DNA from 2 places in the Uliginosibacterium sp. H1 genome. Region 1 is predicted to be linked to the other one. Evidence: predicted binding sites of a transcription regulator. Region 1 holds the regulator's gene; the other holds the start of a gene.
The links. The regulator sigma-54, encoded in region 1, starts transcription at its own class of promoters, with help from an activator protein. The targets are predictions, from matches to a motif close to TGGCACGCTTNCTGCTNA.
Positions count from the first base shown of each region.

Region 2: a site for sigma-54 is predicted at 2,072-2,089, ahead of VVD47_RS19225 (bactofilin family protein). Genes of this name have one in related genera too.

Region 1 covers NZ_JAYXHR010000002.1:1,328,626-1,338,369, reverse strand. The annotation lists gene ttcA (tRNA 2-thiocytidine(32) synthetase TtcA) at 1-820, shown strand, start outside; gene VVD47_RS15680 (FHA domain-containing protein) at 817-1,755, shown strand; gene hprK (HPr(Ser) kinase/phosphatase) at 1,867-2,808, opposite strand; gene ptsN (PTS IIA-like nitrogen regulatory protein PtsN) at 2,777-3,262, opposite strand; gene hpf (ribosome hibernation-promoting factor, HPF/YfiA family) at 3,469-3,792, opposite strand; gene VVD47_RS15660 (RNA polymerase factor sigma-54) at 3,805-5,322, opposite strand; gene lptB (LPS export ABC transporter ATP-binding protein) at 5,341-6,063, opposite strand; gene recX (recombination regulator RecX) at 6,050-6,520, opposite strand; gene recA (recombinase RecA) at 6,549-7,565, opposite strand; gene VVD47_RS15640 (efflux RND transporter periplasmic adaptor subunit) at 7,778-9,019, shown strand; gene VVD47_RS15635 (efflux RND transporter permease subunit) at 9,016-9,744, shown strand, end outside.
Region 2 covers NZ_JAYXHR010000004.1:9,720-13,489, forward strand. The annotation lists gene VVD47_RS19215 (FAD-binding oxidoreductase) at 1-918, shown strand, start outside; gene VVD47_RS19220 (hypothetical protein) at 984-1,697, opposite strand; gene VVD47_RS19225 (bactofilin family protein) at 2,145-2,777, shown strand; gene VVD47_RS19230 (sensor histidine kinase) at 3,073-3,770, shown strand, end outside.

The sequences.
Region 1 (9,744 bases):
CCGCGTGATGGTGTGCTGCTCCGGCGGCAAGGACTCCTATACCTTGCTGACCTTGCTGTCGATCCTGCGCCAGCGCGCACCGATCGACTTCAGCATCGTCGCGATGAACCTCGACCAGAAGCAGCCTGGCTTCCCCGACGAGGTGTTGCCGCGCTACTTCGAGTCGATCGGCGTCGAGTACCGGATCGTCACCGAGGACACCTACTCCATCGTCAAGGGCAAGGTGCCGGAGGGCAAGACCACCTGCGCACTGTGTTCGCGCCTGCGCCGCGGCATCATCTACCGGACGGCGCGGGAAATCGGCGCGACGAAGATTGCGCTCGGCCACCACCGCGAGGACATCATCGAGACGCTGTTCCTCAACATGTTCTTCGGCGGCAAGCTCAAGGCCATGCCGCCGAAGCTGGTCAGCGACGACGGTCAGCACGTGGTGATCCGCCCGCTCGCCTACTGCAACGAACGCGACGTCGCGAAGTTTGCCCGCGCGATGGCGTACCCGATCATCCCGTGCAACCTCTGCGGTACGCAGGAAAACGCGCAGCGCAAGCAGATCAAGGCGATGCTCGCCGACTGGGAAACCCGCTTCCCGGGCCGCGTCGAGTCGATCACCACTGCCCTTCAGAACGTAGTGCCCTCGCATCTTGCGGATGGCAACCTGTACAACTTCAAGAGCCTGTCGCCCCTTGCAGACAGCGCCGGCGGTGACCTGGTTTTCGACCCCCCCGAACTCGATACCGGCAATACCGAACCGGTCGTCGCGCCCATCGTCTGGAACACCCGCGCCGACCCCTGGACCAAGCTGGAGTCACCCGAACAATGATAAGTAGCCCCGTATCCGAGACCTGCGTGGTGGTAGCCGAGGTCACGGGTGACAGCACCCTGGTCAGCAAGCTTGGCGAAACCGAAGCAGCGCGCGCCCGCGAACGTTGCCTGTCGCGCGCCGAGCGTTCCATCGAAGCCCATCAGGGCCAGACGCTGAAGAGCGAGGGCCGCCGGCTGGTTGCCGTCTTCCCGCGCTGTGACGCAGCGGTACTGGCTGCCAGCGACATCCGCGATCGCGTGGCGCAATTGCCACCGGTGTCCGGTGTGTCGCTGTCGGTACGCATCGGCGTCCACTGCGGCCCGAACGAAGGCGAGACCAGCAACCCCAGCAACGAGGCCGTCGAGATCGTCAACAATCTCGCCTCGGTGGCCTCGCCCGGCCAGATCCTGTTGTCCGGTGAAGCCTCGATGCACCTGCCGGAATCGGTGCGCGGCCAGATCGACACGCAGACCCAGCTGTCGGTGTCCTCCAACGGCTACGACCTGCCGATCTTCGAGTTGAAGACCGGCACGGCCGCCTTGCGCGAAGCCACGCTGCGCTCCCTGCCCGCGGCCGCACCGCGTGTCGAGGCGCCCACCAAGCCCGCCGAACCCTCGGCGCCGCGCTCGCGCCTCATGCTGCGCTACCTGAACCACAGTTTCGTGGTCAGCGAACTGCAGCCGGTGCTGCTGGCCGGGCGCGAGGAGGGCAATGATGTCGTCATCGGCGATCGCCGCGCCTCGCGTCACCATGCACGCATCGAATGGCGCTCGGGCCGCTACGTGCTGATCGACAACAGCACCAACGGCACCTACCTGGTGGACGACAGCGGCGTGGAGATCGTGCTGCGCCGTGGTGAATGCGACCTGCCACCTCGCGGCCGCGTGGGCCTGGGTTATTCGCCCAACGAGGTCGACGTCGACAGCATGATGTTCGATATCGGCCAGCGCTGAGACCGGTCACCCCTCCGCAAGGGAAGAAAAAAGGCCACGCAATGCGTGGCCTTTTTGTTGTCCTTCGCGTGCTGTCTGGCGTGAACACCCGCGAAGCACTGTCCCGTGTTTTCAGTGCTCGAAAGGGTCTTCCTGGTCCAGCACACTGCGCTGCCGGGCCACGAACTCCTGCGTGGAGTCGATGCCCCGCAACTGCAGGATGGTGTTGCGCACCGCCGCCTCCAGCAGCACCGCGAGGTTGCGGCCCGCCGCCACCGGCAGCACGGTGCGGCGTACGGGAACGCCGAGCACGTCCTGCATCTCGTCGTCCAGCGGCAGGCGCAGCGGTTCGTCGGCGGCGGAGCGACGTTGCAGGTGAACCACCAGCTTGAGCTTCATCTTCCGGCGACAGGCCGTCTCGCCGAAGATGGTGCGGATGTTCAGGATGCCGAGGCCGCGGACTTCCAGGAAATCCTTCAGCATCTCCGGGCAGCGACCTTCCAGCACGCCGGACGCCACCCGCGAGATCTCCACCACGTCGTCGGCCACCAGACCGTGCCCGCGCGAGATCAGCTCCAGGGCAAGCTCGGATTTGCCGGCACCGGAATCGCCGGTGATCAGCACGCCCACGCCCAGCACGTCCATGAAGACGCCGTGCAGCGAGACACGCTCGGCGAGCCGTCGCGCAAGGTAGCTGCGCATCACGTCGATGACGCGTGCGGACTCCATGGGTGAGGCCAGCAAGGGCACACCGACATCCTCGCAGTTGCGCCGGATGATGTCCGGCACCTCGCAGTCGTCGGCCACGATGATGCCCGGCGGCGCCGCGGCGAGGATGCCGAGCAGGTGGTGCTCCAGCTTGTCGCGCGCCTGACGGCGCGCCCAGACGAACTCCGCCTCGCCCATCACCTGCAGGCGCTGCGGATGGATGAGGTTCAGGTGACCGACGAGGTCAGCCGGCCATACCCGGTTGTCATGGATGGTGAGGTGCGTGTCGAGCCGGCCGGCGACGTGGCGCAGGCGCAACGCAGCACGGTTGGCCTCAAAGAGTTGAGCGACGCTCGTTCGCCGCATGCGGATCCCATTCGACAAAGAGGCTATGCATGGTGTCGGCGCTGTCGGCCGCCAGAAGATCGTCGCGGAAAGCGCGGTCGGAGAACATCTGGGCCAGTTCGGACAGCAGGCGCAGATGGGATTCGTTGGCCTGCTCCGGCACCAGCATCACGAAGATGAGGTTCACCGCGCGGCCATCCGGCGCATCGAACTGGATCGGGCTGGCCAGGCGGAAGAAAGCGCCCAGCGCTTCCTTCAAACCCTTGATGCGGCCGTGCGGAATGGCGATGCCCTGGCCCAGGCCGGTGGAGCCGAGCTTCTCGCGCTGGGTCAGCGAATCGATGATCGCGCTGCGCGACAGGCTGTTCTGGTTCTCGAAGATCAGTCCTGCCCGTTCAAAAACGCGCTTCTTGCTGTCGGCCTCCAGGTCGAGCAGCACGTTTTGCAGTGGCAGGATGTGGGAAATGAGGTTCATCCGGGGGAGGCTCTGACCGCGCTGTCACCAGTGGTGACGAGACGGTCGCTACTCGGCGTAAATGGACTGTCTGGGACTGTCGAAACTGTCGAGCTTTCCTGTCGGGCGTGGTGCAGCGGGATGGGACAGCAGAACCTTGGAGCAGGATAACCGGCCGAGGTGCAGGCAAGCGGGAATTATGCCCGACAACCCGGCCGGCCGGGCGGTCAGGGCTGGGCGGCTTGGTGCTTGATGGCGTCGCGCCCGTGGTCGAAGGACTTTTCCTTGTGCTTGACGACCTGGCGGTCGAGCTTGTCCGTCATGGCGTCGATGGCGGCGTAGAGGTCTTCCTCGGTCGCTTCGACGTGGATGTCCTTGCCGCGGACATGCAGGGTCACTTCGGCCTTCTGCTTGAGCTTCTCGACGGAGAGGATCACGTGGGTGGCGGTCACGTGGTCGAAATGGCGAATCACGCGTTCCAGCTTGCTGGTGACGAACTCACGGATGGCGGGGGTCACCTCAAGATGATGGCCGGTGATGTTGAGATTCATAGGGCACTCCTCTCAGATCGACTTGCGCTGACTGACCGGCGGGATATTGAGCGACTCGCGGTATTTCGCAATCGTCCGTCGCGCCACCACGATACCCTGCTGGCCCAACATCTCGGCAATCGTGGCGTCGGACAGGGGTTTTCTCCCGTCTTCACCTGCAACCATCTGGCGGATCAGCGCACGAATCGCCGTGGCAGAGCAGGCACCGCCCGTGTCGGTGGACACGTGAGAGCCGAAGAAATACTTCAGTTCGAACACGCCGCGCGGGCTGGCCATGTACTTCTGCGTGGTCACGCGCGACACCGTGGATTCGTGCAGCTCCAGTTCGTCGGCAATCTCCCTCAGGGTCAGCGGCCGCATGGCCACTTCGCCGTGGTCGAAGAACTGGTGTTGTCGTTCGACGATAGCCTGCGACACTCTGAGGATCGTGTCAAAGCGTTGTTGTACGTTCTTGATTAACCAGCGGGCTTCCTGTAGCTGGCCCGACAGGGCGCTGGCGGAACCACGGTTCTGCTGAAGGATGTCGGCGTAGACGCGGTGGATCCTCAGTTTCGGCATCGCCTCCGGGTTGAGGCTCGCCCCCCAGCGGCCGCGCGTCTTGCGGACGATGACGTCCGGCACGATGTAGCGCGGCTCCACGTGGGTGAACTGGGCGCCCGGGCGGGGGTTCAGCCGGGAAATCATGTCTTGCGCGGCGCGCAGGCCGTCGTCGTTGCAGCCCAGGCGGCGCTTGAGCTTGACGAAGTCGCGCGCGGCCAGCAGTTCGAGCTGGCCATCGACGATCTGCAGCGCCAGGCTGCGGGCACTGCATTCCGGGCAATTGCGCAGCTGCAGGGTCAGGCACTCCTGCAGGCTGCGTGCGCCGACGCCGACGGGGTCGAAGTGCTGCACATAGCGCAGCGCGATCTGCAGGTCATCGACTTCCACTTCCAGCTCGGGCGGAATCAGTTCGAGCAGTTCTTCCAGCGGGGTGTCGAGAAAGCCATCGTCATCCAGCGCCTCGATGAGGAAACGCACCAGCGCGCGGTCCCGGTCGGACAGGGCCATCAAGGCCACCTGGGCATCGAGGTGGTCACGCAACGACGTGGCGGCAGCCTGGAATTCCTGGAAGTCGGACTCGTCGTCGTCACCGCCATTGCGGCTGCCCGCTTCGGAACGCCACTCCGCGGCTTCGCCGAGATCGTCGTCGGAGGCCGCCTCGTAGGCCGCATCGATGGTCTCAGGCGGATCGACCGACACCGCCGGCTCGAAGTCCGCGTCCTCGCCGTTGCCGCTGGATTCGCGGATCTCCGCGAAGTCGCGCTCCTCGCGCTCCTCGTGGCGCGTGGCTTCGGCCTGCTCGACGCTGGCCACCGCTTCGGCGCCGCCCTCCTCACCGTCCTCGCGCTCCAGCATGGGGTTCTCCAGCAGGATGCGCTCGATTTCGGTGTTGAGCTCAAGCGTCGACAGCTGCAGCAAGCGGATGGACTGCTGCAGCTGCGGGGTCAGCGCGAGGTGCTGGGATATCTTGAGCTGGAGCGAGGGCTTCATGAATGAGACGGAAAACTTCTACAGGCGGAAATGTTCGCCCAGATACACCTGACGCACCTGTGCGTTTTGCACGATTTCGTCAGGACGGCCGCCAGCGAGCACCTCGCCGGAGTTGATGATGCAGGCGTGATCGCAGATACCCAGCGTCTCACGCACGTTGTGGTCGGTGATCAGCACCCCGATGCCGCGCGACTTCAGGTAGGCGATGATCTTCTGGATGTCGATCACCGCGATCGGGTCCACGCCGGCGAAGGGTTCGTCGAGCAGGATAAGCCGCGGGCTGGTCGCCAGCGCACGCGCGATCTCCACGCGGCGACGCTCGCCACCGGACAGCGACTGGGCGGTCGCGTCGCGCAGATGGCCGATGTTCAGCTCGTTGAGCAGCTCGTCCAGCCGGGCCCGCACTTCAGCCTTGCCCAGCTTCTGCAGCTCCAGCACGGCCATGATGTTCTCGGCGACCGTCAGCTTGCGGAAAACCGAGTTCTCCTGCGGCAGGTAGGACAGGCCCATCTGCGCGCGGCGATGAATCGGCGTGTGGGTCAGATCGGTGCCGTCCAGGTGGATCGCACCGCCGTCCGCGCGCACCAGCCCGACGATCATGTAGAAGCAGGTCGTCTTGCCCGCGCCATTGGGGCCGAGCAGGCCGACGACCTCGCCGCTGCCGACCTCGAAGGAAACGTCACGGACCACCGTGCGTTTCTTGTAGCGCTTGGAGAGCTGGGTAACCCTAAGCAGACTCATCGTTGAACGGCTCTTTCAGTACTTTGCGGATCAGTTCGCTGGTGAAGCCCCGCGACTGGAGGAAGCGCGCCTGACGGGCCCACTCGCGGGCGTCCTGCGGCTTGTCGCCGAATTTCTTCTGCCACACCGCGCGCAGGCGGGCCAGTTCGTCGCCACCGCCTTCATCGGCCAGGGTGGTGAGTGCATCGTCGATCAGCGCTTCGGCCACGCCGCGCCGTGCGAGTTCATTGCGCAGGCGCCCCACGCCATGTCGCTCGGCGCGACTGCGCACGAAGCTCTCGGCGTAGCGCGCATCGGACTGCAGTCCGGTCTCGGCGAGACGGTCGAGCAATGCCGACAGCATTTCAGGCTCCGCCTCGCCGCGCAGCTTGGCCGCCAGCTCGGCGCGCGAATGCTCGCGCCGGGCCAGCAGGCGCAAGGCCCGGTTGCGCAGGGCCGTCGCCGGAGAACTGCTCATCGCGAGGCATCCGCCAACGATCCGTCGATCAGGCCTGCTCGGCGGCAGGCAGCGCAACGACGCCCACCGCTTCGCGGATCTTGTTCTCGATCTCGCGGGAGATCTGCGGATTGGCGCGCAGGAACTCACGCGCGTTGTCCTTGCCCTGGCCGATCTTCTCGCCGTTGTAGGCATACCAGGCACCGCTCTTGTCGACGAACTTGTGCTCGACGCCCATATCGACGACTTCGCCTTCACGCGAAATGCCTTCGCCATACAGGATGTCGAAGTGGGCTTCCCTGAACGGCGGTGCCACCTTGTTCTTGACGACCTTCACCTTGGTTTCGGAGCCGATGACTTCTTCGTTCTTCTTGATCGTGCCGGTACGACGGATGTCCAGGCGTACGGAGGCGTAGAACTTCAGCGCGTTGCCGCCGGTGGTGGTTTCCGGGTTGCCGAACATCACGCCGATCTTCATGCGGATCTGGTTGATGAAGATGACCAGGGTGTTGGTGCGCTTGATGTTGCCGGTGAGCTTGCGCAGCGCCTGCGACATCAGGCGGGCCTGCAGACCGGGCAACTGGTCACCCATCTCGCCTTCGATTTCGGCCTTCGGCGTCAGTGCCGCCACCGAGTCGATGACCAGGATGTCCACGCCACCGGAGCGCACCAGCATGTCGGCGATTTCCAGCGCCTGCTCGCCGGTGTCCGGCTGCGAGATCAGGAGGTCGGCGACGTTCACGCCCAGCTTGGCGGCGTAGCCCACGTCCAGCGCATGCTCGGCGTCGATGAAGGCAGCGGTGCCGCCGATCTTCTGCATCTCGGCAATGACCTGCAGGGTCAGGGTCGTCTTGCCGGAGGATTCCGGGCCGTAGATCTCGACGACACGGCCACGCGGCAGGCCGCCGATGCCCAGGGCGATGTCCAGTCCCAGCGAGCCGGTGGACACGGACTGGATCTCCTCCTCCAGCTTGCCGTCGCCCATGCGCATGATGGAGCCCTTGCCGAACTGCTTCTCGATCTGGGAGAGCGCAGCCTGGAGCGCCTTCGCCTTGTTGTCGTCCATGTTTTTTCCTCGGGTTGATCGCGGCAAATTATGGCATAGCTCTTGCATTCAAGGCCGCCTTCCGGAGGCTGTGGAACTTTTCCTGTTTTTACGCTTTCCACGCCTCACAATTCGTTGCTTCGCCACCCGGCATTGCCGCAACATCAATAAGTTGTAGTGCCACAGCCTTCCATTCAAAGCAGCCTTGCCAAGGCTGGCAGAACGAAAACACCATGCTCAAGAAGCGCTTCGCCCCCCTCCTGCTGACAGCTTTACTGACGGCAGCCTGCAGTAACCAGCAAGACGATTCCGCCGGCACCAAGGACGCTCCCGGGAAGAGCGCGGCCGCCAGCCCGGCCTCCGGGCAAGGCGCCAGCGGGGGCAATCGCAACAAGCCGCAAATGGTCACCACCACGCAGACCACCCTGCGCAACCTGCCACTGGTACTGAGTGCACAGGGCAACGTGCTGTCGCTGGACGAGGTGGATGTGCGGGCGCAGAAGACCGGTACGGTCGCCCAGGTCCAGTTCAGCGAGGGGCAGGAAGTCCGTCGCGGCCAGGTCCTGTTCTCGCTGGACGACCGCGAGGATGCCGCCGCGGTGAAGCGCGCGGAAGCCGCGGTCGTCGGCGCCCGCGCCCAGCTCGACATCGCCGAGCGCGATCTCAAGCGTGCCCAAGACCTGTCGGCCCAGAACTTCGTGTCCTCCTCCGCGCTGGATACCGCCCGCAACAAGGTGGATTCCGCCCGCGCCGGCATGCAGGAGAACCAGGCGGCGCTGGAGCAGGCCAAGGTGGCACTCACCTACTCGGTGATCCGCGCACCCTTCGACGGTCGCGCCGGGCGCATCGACGTGCGGGTCGGCAGCCTCGTCACCACCACCACCCCGATGGTCAAGGTGTCGCGCATGCATCCCATCGGCGTGAGCTTCACGCTGCCCGAGCGCGACTTGCCGATGCTGCTGGCGTCGCAACGCGAAAAACCCGTCCGCGTGGAGGTGGAAACCGGCGACGGCCGCAAGGCGCCCGGCGAAGTGAGCTTCATCGACAGCACCGTGGACCGCGTGGCCGGCACCATCGCCATCAAGGCCCGCATCGACAACAACAGCCGCAACCTGTGGCCCGGCCAGTACGTGACCACGCGGGTCACCGTCGGCGAGCTGAAGGACGTGGTGGTCCTGCCCGCCCAGGCCATCGTCAACGGCCCGACGCATCGCTTCGTGTATGTGGTGAAGGACGACGCGACGGTGACGCCCCAGAACGTCGAGCTGCAGCGCATCGTGGACGGCCAGGCCGTCGTCACCGGCATCGGTGGCGGCGTGAAGATCGTGCTGGAAGGCGGCCAGAACCTGCGGCCCGGTGGTCGCATCGAGGAAGCTGCGCCGCTCGCAGCCAACGGCGAGTCGGCACCACGGAAGCGCCGCGACGGCAAGAAGGGTGGCAACGCAGGCAGTGGCGAAGGGAAGAACCCGACATGATGCTTGCCGAACAGTGCATCCGCCGGCCGGTTGCCACCGCGCTGGTGTGGATTGCCATCGTCATCGCCGGCGCAGTCGCCGTCACCAAGCTGCCGATCGCCGCGCTGCCGTCCTACGACCAGCCGACCATCAACGTCAGCGCCAACCTGTCGGGCGCCAGCCCGGAAACGATGGCGTCCTCGGTCGCCACGGTGATGGAACGGCAGTTCTCCACCATCCCGGGGCTGAAGACGATGACGTCTTCCAGCTCGCAGGGCAGCACCTCCATCACGCTGGAGTTCGACCCGGCGCGCAACATCGACTCCGCCGCCATCGACGTGCAGGCCGCGCTGTTCCGCGCCACGCGCCAGCTGCCGGATGACATGAGCAACCCGCCGGCGTACCGCAAGGTGAACCCGGCGGACGACCCCATCCTGTTCATCGCCATCAGTTCGCCGTCGCTGTCGCTGGCGGAGCTGAACGACTTCGCCGACAACCTGATCTCCCCGTCGCTGTCCACGCTCAACGGCGTGGCGCAGGTGAACATCAACGGCCAGAAGCGTTTCGCGGTGCGCGTGAAGGCCGACCCGGCCAAGCTGGCCGCCCGCGACCTCACGCTGTCGGACGTATCGAACGCGCTGCGCGCCGCCAACAGCAACGTGCCGGTCGGCACGCTGGAAGGGCCGCGCCAGACGCTGGTGCTGGCCACCAACGATCCGCTGAAGAACGCAGCCGAGTTTTCCAAG
Region 2 (3,770 bases), on a different contig from region 1:
ACGCTCGGCCTGGAGGCGGTATTGCCGGATGGCCGCGTGTGGGACGGCCTGCGTGGCCTGCGCAAGGACAACACTGGCTACGACCTGAAGCACCTGTTCATCGGCAGCGAGGGCACGTTGGGCGTCATTACCGCAGCGGTGCTGAAGCTCTTCCCGGCGCTGCACAGTCGCGCCGTGGCCTGGGTGGCCCTGCGCGACGTCGCCGCGGCCATCGAGTTGTTGCGCGGCCTGCGGACACGTTGCGGGGAGCGCCTCACGGCTTTCGAACTGGTCGGTCGCGAAGCGCTCGGCCTGGTGCTGCAACACATCCCTGGCGCACAGGTGCCACTGTCAGGTGGACACGACTGGCATGCACTGGTCGAACTGGCCGACAGCGACCCCGGCGCGCCACTCGATGATCTGCTGCAGACGGCGTTGGCGTCCGCGATGGAGGCTGGTGTCGTGAGCGACGCGGCGCTGGCCGCCAGCGACACCCAGCGTGCCGCCTTGTGGGCCTTGCGCGAGAACATCTCGGAAGCGCAGAAGCGCGAGGGCTTCTCGATCAAGCACGACGTGGCCGTGCCCGTCGGGCGCATCCCGGCCTTCCTGCACGACACGGATGCCGCCTTGAAGTCTGCCTTTCCGGGGCTGCGCATCGTGACCTTCGGCCACGTCGGCGACGGCAACCTGCACTACAACATGTCGCGTGCGCAACGGCAGGACAATGACGTGTTCATCGCGCAAACCCCGGCGGTGAACCGCATCGTGCACGACCGGGTGGCCGCGCATGGCGGGTCGATCTCGGCCGAGCACGGCCTCGGCCAGCTCAAGCGGGAAGAAGTGCTGCGCTACAAGTCCGCGGTGGAAATGGACCTGATGCGTGCCGTGAAGGCCGCGCTGGACCCGCGCGGCCTGATGAACCCCGGCAAGCTGCTGTAGCGGACACGGGACGCCGGACCGACACCGGCTCCCGTCTTCCCCGTCCTCCCCGACTTCCCATCCCCTCAGGCGGCCAGCGCTTCCTGGGCGCTCTGCCGGCCAATCCCGAGCCCTTCCATCAGCTTGTACCAGTCGCGCTCCGACAGCAGCGGCCGCATGTTGCCCAGCACGTCCTGGAAGACTTCCGGCGGCATGCCCTGGCGTGCGCCCGCCAGCAGTGCGGTGCGCTCCGCGGTGTTCATCGCCGGCAGCATCCAGCGCAGGAACTGCCCGTGGCGCTCGGCCGGGATCGACGACACCAGCGCGTGCTCGATGCCGCGCAATTCCTCGTCGCTGTAGCAGGCCCACAGCACCGCGTTGTTGTCGGTCTCCTCGACCACCATGTGCTCCAGGTTCTCCGATACGAACAGGCCCAGGCGACGGTAGACGTCGGCGCCCATGCGCGTACGTTCCTCCACCTCAGCGCTGCCCAGCGCATCCGCGCCTGCCAGGAAGGCCTTGATGGCCAGCACATGCTCGTGGTGATCGCCCGAAGTCTGCATCGCCGAACCGGGGCGGCGTGCCTCCATGGCCGCGTGGATGAAGACATCTTCGTGATGCAGGTGGCTGTACATCAGCTCCATCATCGCGCGCAGCTGTGCGGCGGCGGCGTCGCTTTCGAGGTCGTCGCGCCAGTCGCAACGACCCACCTCGTAGAGCGTGTGTTGCATCAGTGCACGGATGCCCTTGTGCACGCAGGTGTACATGTTGTGACGCTCGGCTTGTTGCTGGAACGGCATGGTGTTTCTCCCAAGGATGAATGACAAAGACATGATTGGCGTTCGCTCCGCCATGAAGGGCGGTAGGAAGTGAGCGCAGCTTAGGGAGGTGTCGCAACGGCCGTCGCTAAATCTTGAGTAAGAAAACCTTAAAGGATTGCTAAACCACGCTGGGGGCAGGGGTATTGCCCGAAGGTCCGTCGAGGAGACGGCGGCGGGGGCCTGGAAGGTGACAGGGCGAAATGGCGTCGTGACCTGACGACAGCTTGCGACGACTAGGAATCAAGCACTTGGGGAATGCGCGCTTCAAAGGTGACGGGAAGGCCCGACATCCTGTCCATGTGTCACATGAAGAAAAATTCGCAATCCATTGATAAACATGCGTTTTGTATTCCTGGCACGGGCATTGCAATAAAGCGGCGCCCGCGGCGTGCATCCGGTGTGCCGCAGTTTGATGCAGGAGACTCCATGTTCAACAAGCCTTCGGTTCTGCCCCGCAACACTGGCCCGGTCGGCGAGCGTCTCGGGCGTAACGGCAGCAGTGGCAACGGCAGTACGACAGGCGCCAGCGCGCCGGCAACGGGCACGCTCAGCCCGTCGGTGGCCGTGACCGAACAACCGGCACCCACGCGCTCCGTCGCGCCGGCCACTCCGCGCGAAGTGGCGCCGGTACTGCAACCGGCGGAAGGCAGCCAGCTCATCGTCGGGCCGGACGTGAAGCTGCGTGGCGCCGAGATCCTCGACTGCGACACGCTGATCGTGGATGGCCGCGTCGAGGCCACCATGGACAGTCGCGTCATCCGCATCAACGAGCACGGCGCCTTCTCCGGCAAGGTTGGCATCGACATCGCCGAAATCTGGGGCAGCTTCGAAGGTGAAATCACCGCGCGCGACCAACTGATCATCCACGCCACTGGCCGCGTGACCGGCAAGGTGCGCTACGGCCGCCTGCTCGTCGAGTCCGGCGGTGTCATCGCTGGCGACATCGAAGCCCTGGGCGAGAGCCGCAGCGACGCCGCCGGCAACCGCCCATCCAAGCCGGCCAACGCCAGCAACGACGAACACGCGGGCAAGCCGCTGCTGGTGACCCTGGGCACCTGACGGCAACACCCCGTTCCCCATCGTGGTGGCGCCTTTGGGGGGTAGCCACCGCGGTCTTCCATGCCGGCTCGATGAGCCGGCATTTTTTTGCCCGTTTTTCCCTTTTCCGGAATCTCCTGCCACCCGGCCGGTCCCACCCAGCCAGCGGGCCCAGGCCTGACCGTGTTGCCTGCCCTTTCGGGCGGCTCAAGTTTGCAAGAATTCAATCGTCATCACGTCATTGAGCCGGCATATTGGCTGCGGCGGCCATTCTGGGCTGTAGAACAGCAAGTGGGCAGGGGCAGGGAGGCGGCACATGGCAATGGAGACAGTCCGGGAAGGCCCATCCGCGCATGCCGCTGGGCAGGGCGGGTTGGCGACGATAGCCGGCCTGGGCGGGGAGGTGCCGATCGCCCGGGTGCTGGACAGCCTGTTCACCTACGTATGGACGCTCACGCCTGACGGCACGCTGATCGCCGTCAACCGCGTGCCGCTGGATGCCGCCGGCATCGACCCCGACAGTGCGCTGGGCCGCCCGTTCTGGGAATGCCCGTGGTGGGACCACGACGACAGCGTGCAGGAGCTGCTGCGCAACTCCGTGGCCAGGGCCGCTGCCGGCGAGACCGCCCGCTACGACATCGTCGCCCGCCTGGCCGGCGACAGCCGCACCACGCTGGATTTCATGCTGGCCCCGATGAACGACCAGCCTGGCCACATCAGCCACCTCATCGCGTCGGCCATCGACATCAGCGACCGCAAGAGCAGCGAGGAAGCACTGCGGCTCTCCGAGGAACGCTTCCGCGCGGTGGTGGAGGTGGCGCCCGACGGCATGGCGATGGTCAATCGCGACGGACGCATCGTGCTGGTGAACCGGGGGCTGGAGCGCATGTTCGGCCACCGTCGCGAGGAGATGATCGGCCAGCCGGTGGAGATGCTGATGCCCGACCGCTACCGCGACATGCACCACGGCCTGCGTTCCAGCTATCTCCGCTCGCCGACCACGCGTGACATGGC